3 regions of the Desulfitobacterium metallireducens DSM 15288 genome follow, and region 1 is predicted to be linked to each of the others. Evidence: riboswitches for the same ligand, from Rfam matches in the RefSeq annotation. Region 1 holds a riboswitch; each other region holds the start of a gene.
What was found. A riboswitch is a leader RNA that binds a small molecule or an ion and turns the genes downstream of it on or off. The one in region 1 is predicted to bind cyclic di-GMP.

Region 1 (4,278 bases):
CAAAAGTATATATCATTGGTGGAACGGGCGTCATTAATGACTCGTTTGAAACAGAAATTCTTAAGAAGGGTAATACAATAGAACGCTTGAGCGGACTTGATCTTTACGAAACCAATATGGCTGTTGTTAATAATGCTAACGTGAAGTCGGGGACACCCGTAATAGTAGCCTCGGGTGAAGGTTTCCCAGATGCTCTCAGTGTTTCTAGTTTCGCAGGATCAAATCAGTATCCAACTCTGCTTGTCGGGAAGGACTTTCTTGCCGAAAAAACAAAAGATTATATTTTAACCCAAAAACCTTCAACCGTGTATATTGCAGGTGGGATATCCGTTGTTTCACAGTCGGTTGAAGATCAAATTAAAGCTTTAGTGCCTGGGACGGCGATTAAGCGTTTAGCGGGGAATGATCGATTTGAGACAGCGGGTGCAGTAGTCAATGAGTTTGCAACAAGTCCCGATACCCTTTATATCGCAAATGGGTATAGCTTTGCAGATGCACTTGCAGGAAGTGGTTTAGCGGCGAAGACGGGGGATCCCATTCTTCTGATCGATCAAAATAGTGGAACATTTTCTCCTGCCATCCAATCTTATCTTAAACAACTTCGAGCTACAGGAATTCGTCCTACGGTTCGGACGTTAGGTGGAGAGGGCGTTGTCCCTGCTAGTCTTGTTCAGCAGGCTCAAAGAATTCTTATGGGGATAGAGTAAGGAATACGATCACCAAGGAGAAGAATTATCATAAAAATATAGCAAGCACATATGACGTGCTTGCTATATTTTTTGCCTTGAAAGTTACCGACGATTTATTTCGCAGTACCCGGTCCGTTAAGGATAGTAGCGGCCTGGGATTGAACCGAATCAGAAACAGCACCCGTTCCGCCTAAGATATATAGAGTGGGGTACATGACAGCGGGGAAAGAACTATATTGTCCTTGCGCGTTGGTATAGGTTAAAGCTTGCTTATCATTATAAGAAATCACATTGAGTGCGCTTATGGTTTCGGAGGGTAATTGATTGGGATTAGTCATGAGCACTACCCCTCCTCCAACTCCAAGGCTTCCCACCAAGACGGCACCGGCTAAAGCATCGGGATAATCCTCTCCCGTAGCTAAGGCAATGAAGGGCTTATTCTTAACTTGTTTAGCCCAGATGGCATTTGAATCATATTTATTTGCGCCGGTTAGTCCCATAGCACGAGGATAAATCTCGTTGGTTTTAGAAGCAAGTGTTCCAAAAATAACTACATTATTAATTGAGTCACAGAAGGCTTTTTGATCAGGCGTAAGACCAGTATCAGCAACCAACAAAATGGGAGTGAAAACTGAAGTAGCTGTCGGGGCAACCGTTAAGGCATCTGCGAAATAAGAATCTGTAACTAAAACAACTTCCTTCAAAGGGTTCTGCAATCGTTTAGAAATAATCAATGAGGTTTCATTTCGATTCTGCCCTCCGAGTTGTTCAATATTCTGTGGGGCAAAGCCCATGCTTACAAGCTTGTCGGTAAAGTTTTGGGGGATGACACCAGTACCTCCAAGGAGGAAAACATTTCCGCTGGTACTCACATGTGCCTGGATAAAATCAAAAGTTGTAGTACTATTCTCAGGGGTATTATCGACTAAAAGAATGGGCGCATTTTCTTGATTAGCTAACGGAGCTCCGGCTAAAGCATCTGGGAAATTGTTGCCCGAGGCTAAAACAACGTTTTGGAACTTTTCACCCTTGGAAAAATCAATGTTATGTTGTTTGGCGAGTTCATTAGCGATACTAACCGCTGTCTCATAACGGTTGCTTCCTTGCAGGCGAACCTGTTGGGTTTGGGTTGGGGTGGTTGAGGCCGCGGCACTCAACGGGAGCGCTAAGGACATCGCAAGGGTTAATAGGACTCCTAGAATTTTTTTCATCAATCGAACACTCCTTTTAATATGAAATGAGGCTCTTTCCCATAAACCACAGGAAAGAGCCTTCTATTTTTCCTAAATGGATTATGGCAGCTTGGCAGTCTTAGCAAAAGCCTTAGACCCATCGCTTTGCGTCCCCGCTTTTCAACGGGTTTGCCTTTTTCTTTGAACCTAGCAAAAACATGGTTATTATACCATGGAAAAATAGAGAGAAAAATCCAAATTTGTCGAAAATAATAAGTACGCGCGATTATTAGAACAGCCCACATTTCATGATCATGAAATGTGGGCTGTTCTAATTTTATTGCCACTTAATTATGTGCTTATCTGTAATTATATGGAACAATTAAACGAATTGAGATTTTAAAGTAATTTAAATAATTTATCATGTAATTTTTTGCCATAATTTTTGTAAAGGAATAGTTAGCCCAATGGAGAATTTACAGAAAAAGGAAGTTTGTCCTATGCAAAGTAGGACTTTTGGGTTTACTAAGTATATCTCCGTAGGAGGTGAGATGAGGAAGGCCTTAGACAGGTTTGTTGTCACCCAGCAATGTCCAAGACCTTTGCGGAAAAGTTTAGCTAAAACAGGAAGCCTGCTGTAACAGGTAACCTGACCAGAAGTTTATGTTGAATTACCCAACAACATAGCTTGTGGTTAGCTTTGCTTTTAACAATTTTAAGTATAGCAAAAATAAGTAAACTCACAATCCTTTATTTCTTTTATTTAATTTAAGTGTGGAGGTTGAAGATGAAGAAGCATACAACAAAGTTGCTTGCAGGATGTTTAGCAGTTAGTTTTTTTATAACGACTGTCTTTACTTCTAACATATTTGCAGCAACTTCTAAGACACAATCGGTAGTGTCAGGAGCGGTTGGCTCTGAACAGCGGCTTTCAGGAATAGATAGATATGAAACGGCTGCGAAAATTGCTCAAGAGGGATGGAAGGGCACGTCAGAGTATGCTGTATTGTCTGCAGGAATGGATGAAAATCTTGTAGATGCTCTTGCGGCTGCGCCGCTGGCCAAATTGAAGAATGCCCCCATTCTTTTGACAGAAGGGGATAAACTAAATAAGTATGCTGGAATAGAATTAAAACGTCTCGGGGTAAAGACCGTTTATGTAACCACTGGAGATAAAGTGATTACAAAGAAAATCCTAGATCAACTCGCTGAAATGAATATTACTGTTGTTCCTTTAGGTGGCAGTGATCGCTATGAAACGTCCCTCAATATAGCGAAGCAAATGGGGACTTTCAATAAATTTGTAGTTGCTACAGCATGGAATAATGCAGATGCTTTATCTATTGCTTCTATTGCCGCGGGGAAAGGTATGCCAATTCTGCTTTCTGACATTAATAATGTTCCTAATAATGTAATGGCCTATATTGATTCAGTAAAGGAGAATGTAGATCAAACTTATGTCCTTGGAGGGACGGGAGCATTAACCGATAATGTGAAAATTGTCTTGCCGAATGCGATTCGAATTGGAGGTCTCGACCGCTTCGGTACCAATCTTGAGGTTCTTAAGACTTTTGCCAATGATTTAAACTATAGTAAAACCTATCTGGCCAATGGGGAAGATAATCACTTAGCAGATGCCTTAGCAGGATCTCCACTCGCCGCATTAACAGCATCCCCTGTAGTTTTGACCGGTACAACACTCCCTTCAGAGACGAAGAACTTTGCTAAACTTAACCTTGGGTCAAATGTCATCACCTTCGGGGGCGAAGCGAGTATCCCTTCGAGTATCGTTGAGCAACTGACCTCAGTAGTTGTGTACGCACAAGATGGCGCAACTATAGGATCATCTGATGCAAATCAACTCGAAGAATTGACAGATAGTATCAAGATTACGGCGAAAAATGCAACCTTAAAAAATGCTAGAACAGCCTACAGTGTTTACATTCAGGGTGACAATGTAGTCTTGGATAATGTTACTATCACAGGAACATTGTTTATTGATCCAGGTGAGAAGGGTACGGCTAACATTAATAATGTTAAGGCTGGAAAAATAATCGTTCTTTCTGGAGCTAAAGATAGCATTCATCTGAAGAATACTGAAGCTGGAACGCTCGTTGTTTCAAGTTCTAATGAAGTTCGTGTGGAATCGAGTGGAACGACCAAGATAGGTAACACGGTCGTTACTTCTTATGCGATTCTTGATGCAGCTGGAGGAAGTCTAGGTAGTGTAGAAGTTGTAACGATAGCGGGGCAATCCCCTGTTGTTACCTTCAAAGGAACTTTTGCTGAACCAATCGTAGTAAACGGAGCGGCAACGATCAAAGCAGACGCGAATGCAAACATCGCAAAGCTAGAAATAGCACCGGAAAATAAGGAACAGAAAATTACATTGGACGGAAAATTTACAACGGTTGAAG
Region 2 (4,278 bases), 100 kb from region 1:
CTACGCTTGCAAAACTATTTCTAGAAATAGTTTAGTTGCTGCCAAAGGGAACGATAAAAAAATCCTCCTTTTCCGTTCATCATTCAAACGGTTAAAGGAGGATTTTATCATATACGATACAAGTGGTGCGGGAGACAGGACTTACATATTGATGTAGAATGTTACGCCTACATTTCTATCATATTTAATTCTTACGATTTTACCATCTAGAGTATAATCCTTATTTACATTACTCGTATCTTCCCAAGCAAGAGGAAGAATTAGTGAAGCCAAATAATCAGATTGTCCCGGAAGGAAGAATTCCCAAAGATGTTTCGCTGTGTTTTGCATAGACTCATTTTCTAAATCTTTAACAAGCATTGTTCCTTTGTCTGAATCTCCTGTAGGTGAGCTAACATAGATAGCATCCATGGATTCACCAAATTTTGTTGTTCCGTAAAAGATATATTCACCGTTAGTTTGTTTAATCATACCTAATTGAGTTGCTAATTTATCTAAAGGCTTATCTGAACTGATAACAGTTTGTCCTTGTAAATATTTTGCTGTATCACTAACAGCTAAATCGGAAACCACAGCGGGTCCACCAAAGGATACAATATCAGGAGTGACATTTGCCGTATGCAGTTGTTTAAAATAATCGGCAATTGCAGGAGGGAGTGAAGAAGAAGTACTGTTCACTAAAACAATCGGGTCTCCTGTAAGGGAGGCTAAAGCACTTCCTGCAAGAGCATCAGGGAAATTATTGCCCGAGGCAAGGTATAAATTTTCGGGATTTAAGGAAAAGGTTTTAAGAATTTGTCCTGCAGTCTCGTAACGGTCAGCACCCGAGAGACGAGTAATTGAGGTACTAGGAACAAGAGACTGAACTTGAGCCTTGATACTCTCAGGAACAGCTCCAATCCCTCCTATAATGTAAACCTGGGAAGGTTGGTCACTGGTCAAGAAATCTTTTACTCCTTGAGGCATTCCTTCTGACCCAACTAAAAGAATGGGGTATCCTTTACTACTGGCAATACTCGAAATGCTCAAAGCATCTGGAAAATTTTCTCCAGAAGCAATGACGACGGGTGTATTTTTAGGGGCATTGATTTTTTGAGTAATTAAGTTGTTTGTATCGAATCGGTCTTGACCGCCAATTCGTTCAATATTCGAGAACCCTGCTTGATTGAGTTGGTCGATAAAGTCTCGTCCGAGAACCCCCGCTCCCCCGATAATGTGAACTGTTCCCGACTTGTTAAGATGTTGTTTGATATAGTCCATAGCTTCGGTTGAACTCTGAGCCGTACTATCGGCAAGAAGAATGGGAGCATTCAGTTTCTTGGCTAATACACTAGCGGATAGAGCATCGGGAAAGTTATTCCCTGAAGTCAAAATGACATCATTAGCTGTGCCGTTATTCAGTTGTTCTGAAATCGCTTTAGCGGTCTGGAATCGGGATGTACCAAACAGGCGTTGAACAGCAGCCCCTTGTACTCTAACGGCTTGGGCTGTCTCAGCCTGGACAGGAATGCTTCCAAGGGTCATGGAAGTAAGGAAAATCGGAAGTGCAAGCCCCAATATTATTTTCTTTTTCATCAATTACTCCTCCGCTTCTTTAAAATCATTTATTTCTTTTTTCCATCATGACGGCAATCTTTCTCATTACACAATTAGCGACCTGGCAATCGTCAGCCACACTGGACGACCCATAGCTTTGCGTCCCTGACTTTCGCCAGGTTTGCCTTTGTCATTGTTTTTATATGATTTTCTCATTCTTCAAACTCCACCCGTTCTATAAAGCGCGTCGAATCTTGCATTAAGTTTACATAAGTATCCTGATGGAGACATCTTCCTTCCCTATCAAACAGCAAGTGAATAAGAGGTCGGATTGGCTTTTGGATAGGTACAGCTATTACCACCCCAACTTCACCTGTGTTTAGGGAAATTCTTGTGTTTTCGGGATAGAGGGTTAACGATTCTTTTAAAGCTTGAACCACTTTCGGATTAAAGTCTTTCCCTGATTCAGCAATAATCATTTCCAATGCATGATAAGGAGGCAACCCTTTTCGGTACGGTCTGTCCGCGGTCAAGGCTTCAAAAACATCAGCGACTGCTACAATTTGGGCATTCCTGTGAATATCATTTCCTTTCAATCCATAAGGATATCCCAATCCATTCCATCGTTCATGATGTTCTTTAATTATTGCCACAACACCCGGTAATAATGGGGTGTTTATTAACAATCCTTCGCCTATTAACGGATGTCGTTTCATGATTGCAAATTCTTCTTCTGTTAAACCTGCAGGTTTGTTAAGAATCGCCCTGGGTATTCTTAGTTTCCCTAAATCATGAAGGAATGCTCCCAAGGTTAAATCTCTAAGTTCTTTCTCTTCATACCCTAAACGCGTTCCTATGAGTGCAGAAAGCAATGCGACGTTAATGACATGTTTAAAAAGCTCATAATCATTTTTCTTAAATAAACTATAATTTAGTCTACCCGAATAAAAATCCATATGAATATCTTGTACCGAGAATTTATTGAGAATTTCTTCTACAAATTCTACTGTCTTTTCAATCTGTTCAGCTTCAATCATCCTTGCTTCATGATAAATACTCCATAAAGAACCAACGAGATTGACGTAGCCATCTTTCGGAATCTTTTTGATATTCTTTGTTCGGTGTATCAAAGAATTGTGGTTTTGTAGCACATAAACTTCATGATTTTTGATGCGTTTACGTATGCTTTCATTAATGAAAAGACCTTTTTTTAGTAACAAATTCCCTTTTGGATCAAATAAGTCTGCACATGCTGTCTCATTCAAAAATGAACTTGGACTTAACCTTTTCTTCACCAAATCCATTAAAAATATCCCTTCCTTGTTCAATCTCAAACATTTTACTTTAAAATAATCTTAAAGTAGTAGGATTTACATCGATTTCTACTATATCACAATATTCCCCATATTTTTTACTTTTTTTTCGAATTATTCCGACATATTTCTTACTATAAACAGCTTACGCATTGCTAATAAATTCCCCTCTGGGGAAATATTCAATATCTCATCCCACTGAAACTCTTTGTTGATTTTCCTTATTCTTTTCGACATAAAAAATCCTCCTTTTCCGTTCATCATTCAAACGGTTAAAGGAGGATTTTATTATATACGTATATAAGTGGTGCGGGAGACAGGACTTGAACCTGCACGGTTACCCGCTGGTACCTAAAACCAGTGCGTCTGCCAGTTCCGCCACTCCCGCATCTTTGTCCAAGCCCGTAGAAGAGCCGAACAAATAATATTGTAACGTATTTCTCTCAGATTGACAAGACTTTAATATTGTTATTTTTTGTTAATCTTTGTTTTGATTATTTTTGTTTTTATTATCTTGATCCCCGTGTTCCTTCTCAGTAGAAATCTTTTCAGATTGATTTAATTGAGTTTGTTGTGTTGGCTGTGCTTGTAGAGTTTGTTGTTGCTCCATATTTAAATCTTCTTGATCTTCTTTATCTTGCTCCTCTTTATTAGATTCGTTACCATTTGTAATATGCTCAGCTTTCTTTAACCCAAGATCCACTTGGAATTGCTCGAGAGCTTGCTTTTCTTGTTTTTTCAATTGCGCTTGATTCTGAGTTTCGGTCATATTTGTTGTGTTATCTACGTTAGAAGTTTGTACAGTGGTTGTAGTTGTAGAATCGGCTGTATTGTCACGATCATCAGTACGGCCGTCCATTTTTTCAGCTTTGGTCACGGCCTTTTCAACTGAGCGAACAATATTCAGTGCAAGTTTTTGAGCCGCTTGAGGTGGGAGCTTTTCTAACAGGTTTCCTAGAACCACCATGTTATTGCTGTTGACTTGGGTCAAAGCAGCTTGAACCTTTTGGGCCGTTTCAGAATTAGGATCCTTAACTTGATCTAAGAACATTTGAGCCTGCTCAATCTTTTCGTTGTATACAGTGAGTGTCTTCTCGGCTTTATCCATATCGCCCTTCTCAATCATGACTTTCGCTTCTGCTAAATTTTCTACAGCCTGTTGTTCGACAACTTCAGCTTTTTTCACGGGATCAAAGGTTAGCGCAACTTGAAGTTTGCCGATCAACGTTTCGAACCAATACAAAGGAGAATCCGGTAAAGTTCCAGGGTCAACTGTTTCACCATTCTGATCCTGCACCGTTGTCGCAGCAGGGTCTTCTGTCGTTACTGTAGCATCAGTTTGAGTTGAAGAGGTTACCGTAGAAGGATCGCTAGATTGAGTGGTTGTCAAGGTAACAGTTGATGTCCCTGTCGGCAATGTCTCAGCCAT
Region 3 (4,278 bases), 220 kb from region 1:
TTATGGAACGATAGCCAATGATGCAGGAGTGCTGGATTCCTTTAAACAAGAAATACTGGCACAGAAAGAAGCCGTATTAGATCAGCGTGTAGCTGAGGGAACAATGACTCAGGAGCAGGCAGCTTCAGTTAAGAGTGCACTTGAAGCAAACCAAGCAACCTGTGATGGCACAGGAAGCGCCCAAATTGGGAGAGCAAATGGGGTCGGTTTTGGTAGCGGCATGATGCAAGGTCAAGGTAGAGGTCAAGGCCGGGGCGGATTCGGCGGAGGCATGGGCTATGGAGTCGGTATGGGCAGAGCTGGTTTGACTCAATAATAAAGAAAATAGCCATTAACGCAAAGGGGTTGATTCATCAAAAGATGGATCAGCCTTTTTGATTATAGTTAACGTTATTGTTAACTATAAAGGTTAACGCCAACGTTAACTTATCGACAGGTTAACATAAGAAAAGCCTATTTTCATAACTTTTCGCCTTGGCATGCTATTTGCAATAACTAAATTCGTCAAATTTAAATGCTGTTGTGATAATTTTAATAAGTATAAGCAACAGCAGATATTAAAAAGAGATGGGAGGAAAGAGAATCTCGTTCAAGTAGTATCAATAGGTATTATTATTAATTTATTATTTTTTCCTAAAATAGAAGGAGGAGTATTAATGTCTGATTATATTAATTATGTAAAAACTCAATTGAAGGATTGGAAAGTAGCATTATTAACACTTGTATTCACAGTAGCAAGAGTAATTTATGGAATTGCTTGGATTCAAGCTGGAGAACACAAATTAACATGGTTTTCTGATGGAAAACTCGATTCTATTGGATTAATTAAAGGGATGGTAGGTAATCTAGCAGCTGCCAAAAACGATCCACTCGGTATTAATAATTTATATGCTTGGGTTGCCCAAGGTATCTTTGTAAATACGATGCCTTCCGTTACTGATGTAATGGTTGTCATTTGTGAGATTTTAGTTGGTATCGTTCTTGTTCTAGGATTTAAAGTATTCTGGAGTGCTTTAGTCGCTGTATACATGAATCTACAATTCAATGCAGCAGGTTCGTTTAATAATTTCGGTTATATTTGGTCTGACTTAGCTTTTATGAAATTTGCAAAATATAGTGAACTTATTGGTGTAAGCGGATACCTTGATTTTAAAAAACAACAAAAGAAAACGGCACAAAACTCAGTAAATATGTAATTGAAGTTTAGAGAGAGCAACGGATTGTTTAGTCCGTTGCTCTTTTTATATGCTCATGTACTTGCCTATAAAAGAATTATGGAATTCCTATCAAATTAATCTAAATAAATCATGGTAAAGTAAGATGTACCTCTATAAAAAACAGAAAAAAATGATATACTATCAATGTAAACTCAATACGGGGGTGTTTTAGACTCGCTCGGGGAAGCGGTGGCAAGAGTTGCGCGTCGAGATTCCACCTGGTCTCGTTAAACGGTGGACCTTAATAGTTAACAACAATAATTACGCTCTAGCAGCTTAATTGCCGCTAGCATCCTGCCTTCTGCGCCTACGATGAAGGGCCAGGGTGTCAAAATAGTAGGACTGCTCTAATGGCAATTCTCGGAGTCATTAGCTAAGATTATCGAGATAGCCTTGGATGGATCCTGTCTTCTGGAGACTAAGAGGCGAAACTTAAAGAGAAGACTACACGCGTAGAAGCTTTTGTGGCAGCTCTTCGATACAGGGGTGCAAGTCCCCTCACCTCCACCATGCAAACCCTCGAATATTAGGTGGAGATACATAACGAAAGCCTTGAGGTACATGAAGTTGTACGCTTAAGGCTTTTTTGCATTTTTGAAATGAATCACCGTCTGGCTTTGCAAAAAAGGATAAATTTTGCCATATCTGATGGGTATTAATAGTGGCTGTGACAAGATAATTAAACCTATTTACAACATTAAGGCTTTCGCGATTAATCTAGTTGGCTAAGAAAATGTATATCTACCAGAAATGAGATGATTAATAATGGAGCATCATGAGATAAAATTTTGTTGTTCATCTCTGGAGCTGTGCAAATAAATGGGGCATGGAAGCATGTGAACAATCTGTAATAAGCTTTATGATCAGTTATCCATACGGGGCTCATGTTCAAATATAGGTACTAAAAAACCTTTAAAGTTATAGACAAATATGGTAGAATATCTCACAAGAGGGTTCTTCCAAAATACGACATCATAACATAGTTTTACCTATCTTTGTATAATATTCATCTATTGCAATTTAATTTAAAAAATTGTTCTGATAAAGGCAAAACATCTGAAAAGGTGTGACGCAAAGCCATGGGTCTACAGCAGGAAAGACACTGCCATGATCGCCAGGTTGCCGGAGAAGAAATTAGAGCCCCTGCCGGGACTAGTATCTCTGGTATGGAGTTCTTTTTGTTTTCTCTTTTTAAATTAGGTGTTCGTTATAATGCTGCCTGTTTAACCAAATACTTCGACAGACCGTTGCTACTGAACTGACAGGGAGGTTGAAATATGGATAAAGTTGTCCACAGTTACGTAAGGCCAGAAAAGCTAAAGGATCGGAGTTGAAAGGTTGAGGAAATTACTAAAATTCGTAGTAAATACCTGCAAGCTTCGGAAGAAGGAGACTACTGTGTTCTTCTTGGTGGGGTTTACACGGTAGGATTTTTGCATTCTTATGCTCGTTTCCTTGACTTAGATGCAGGGAGTTTGGTAAATACTTTTCGATTGGAAGTAGCAGCGAATAAATTAGAAACCACTTTTGATAATAGACCTTTACATTTTGAACATACCGTAGGCTATCTTCCCTTATCTTTTAACCGCCGTGTTCTTAATATTCAGTTTTTGTCTGTTTATTCCCAATGCTTTTCTTTCTCCAATTCTGTCATGCTGGTCTTGAAGGATTTCAGGAAAGCATTTGAACCAGATGAGATTGAAAATTATTATAAATGATTTAACAAAAATTGGAGGGGAATAATGTGAAAATTAAAATTGGAATATTTCTTGCGTTCATAATTTTATTAGTATTGCCACAAACTGCTTACTCCTCAGAGGGACAAATCTTTAAGCCATATATCAACTATAAAACAGGATCCTACCCTGAGGCTGTTGCGATAGGGGATGTCAATGGAGACGGAAAAAATGATGTAGTAATGACAACATCAACATCATCTAACTCTGATCCAGTAAATGATTATAAGCTTTTTGTTTTCATACAGAATAGCGCCGGAGGGCTTAATCCACCAATTAAGTATTCTGTTAGCGGCGTGCCAACCTCTGTTGATATTTGTGACCTGAATAATGATGGTAAAAAGGATGTAGTAGTTGGGAATAAAGGTGTAAATATTGAGGTTTTCATCCAAAACCAATCAGGCGGACTTGATTCTGGTGTGAACTATAGCACAACTAATTCGCAGAGCATAAAAACAGGGGATTTTAATAATGATGGGTTGATGGATGTAGCGGGAATAGGTTGGGGTTCGAATAGTGTTGACATCTTGTTCCAAAAAAGCGATGGTACGTTGGGGACGCCGATTACATATTCCGTACAACATGGGGGATACGATCAGTTAGAAGCCGGTGACGTGAATAATGATGGGTTGACCGACTTAATTGTAATGAGTGGGCAATTGTACGCCGACCCCAATATCGGGATACTATACCAACAATCAAATGGATTTTCTTCACCGGCATACTCCAGTGTTGGTAGTAATATACTCACTCATGGAGTTGCAATTGGGGATATAAATAATGATAAATTAAACGACATCATAGTCAGTCACGGTGGCAATCAGCCTACATCGTTTATCGGTACTTTCAACCAGAATAGTCAAGGTACTCTTAATCCGGTGGTTAATTATGCAGCATATGATTGCCCTGAATCGGTTAAAGTAGCAGATGTCAATTCCGACGGAAAAATGGATGTTATTTCCTTGAATGGGGGCTGGGACGCATTAAGCCTTTACCTTCAAGATGGTAATGGGGGAATGATGCCGTACTCGCGTTATAGTCTTCCCTATGCCTCACACTATAACCCCCAGGGTCTTGCGATTGGCGACATTAACTCAGACGGTGCTCCCGATGTTGCTATAGCAGATTATAACAATGGATTAGTAATATTATACCATTCCATACCCGAAGCTTTGACAGTGAGTAGCCCAGCGACCACCGGATTCACAGTAGGGTTAAGCCCATCCCTTTCCGGCTTAGTGGCAAGCGACTTTACGCTGAAGGACAGTGCGAGTAATCCTGTAACCATTACAGGCGCGTCAACATCAGATGGTGGGGCAACTTAC

Region 2: it holds a riboswitch for cyclic di-GMP, as region 1 does, so the genes downstream of both, DESME_RS13120 (cell wall-binding repeat-containing protein) here and DESME_RS13590 (cell wall-binding repeat-containing protein) in region 1, are expected to answer to the same signal.
Region 3: it holds a riboswitch for cyclic di-GMP, as region 1 does, so the genes downstream of both, DESME_RS16475 (helix-turn-helix domain-containing protein) here and DESME_RS13590 (cell wall-binding repeat-containing protein) in region 1, are expected to answer to the same signal.

Annotation. Positions count from the first base shown of each region.
Region 1 covers NZ_CP007032.1:2,796,713-2,800,990, reverse strand. Annotated here, with positions in the region: gene DESME_RS13595 (cell wall-binding repeat-containing protein) at 1-707, shown strand, start outside; gene DESME_RS13590 (cell wall-binding repeat-containing protein) at 803-1,900, opposite strand; cyclic di-GMP riboswitch class I at 1,983-2,065, opposite strand; gene DESME_RS15465 (cell wall-binding repeat-containing protein) at 2,649-4,278, shown strand, end outside.
Region 2 covers NZ_CP007032.1:2,696,004-2,700,281, forward strand. Annotated here, with positions in the region: gene DESME_RS15435 (MASE3 domain-containing protein) at 1-35, shown strand, start outside; gene DESME_RS13120 (cell wall-binding repeat-containing protein) at 142-1,575, opposite strand; cyclic di-GMP riboswitch class I at 1,649-1,732, opposite strand; gene DESME_RS13125 (HD-GYP domain-containing protein) at 1,749-2,840, opposite strand; gene DESME_RS16405 (hypothetical protein) at 2,964-3,086, opposite strand; tRNA gene DESME_RS13130 (tRNA-Leu) at 3,155-3,237, opposite strand; gene DESME_RS13135 (DUF5667 domain-containing protein) at 3,328-4,278, opposite strand, start outside.
Region 3 covers NZ_CP007032.1:3,016,800-3,021,077, reverse strand. Annotated here, with positions in the region: gene DESME_RS14500 (hypothetical protein) at 1-316, shown strand, start outside; gene DESME_RS14495 (DoxX family membrane protein) at 657-1,196, shown strand; RNA gene ssrA (transfer-messenger RNA) at 1,377-1,727, shown strand; cyclic di-GMP riboswitch class I at 2,254-2,344, shown strand; partial or broken gene DESME_RS16475 (helix-turn-helix domain-containing protein) at 2,564-2,680, shown strand; gene DESME_RS16330 (hypothetical protein) at 2,711-2,935, shown strand; partial or broken gene DESME_RS16470 (FG-GAP repeat domain-containing protein) at 2,962-3,588, shown strand; gene DESME_RS15775 (cell wall-binding repeat-containing protein) at 3,601-4,278, shown strand, end outside.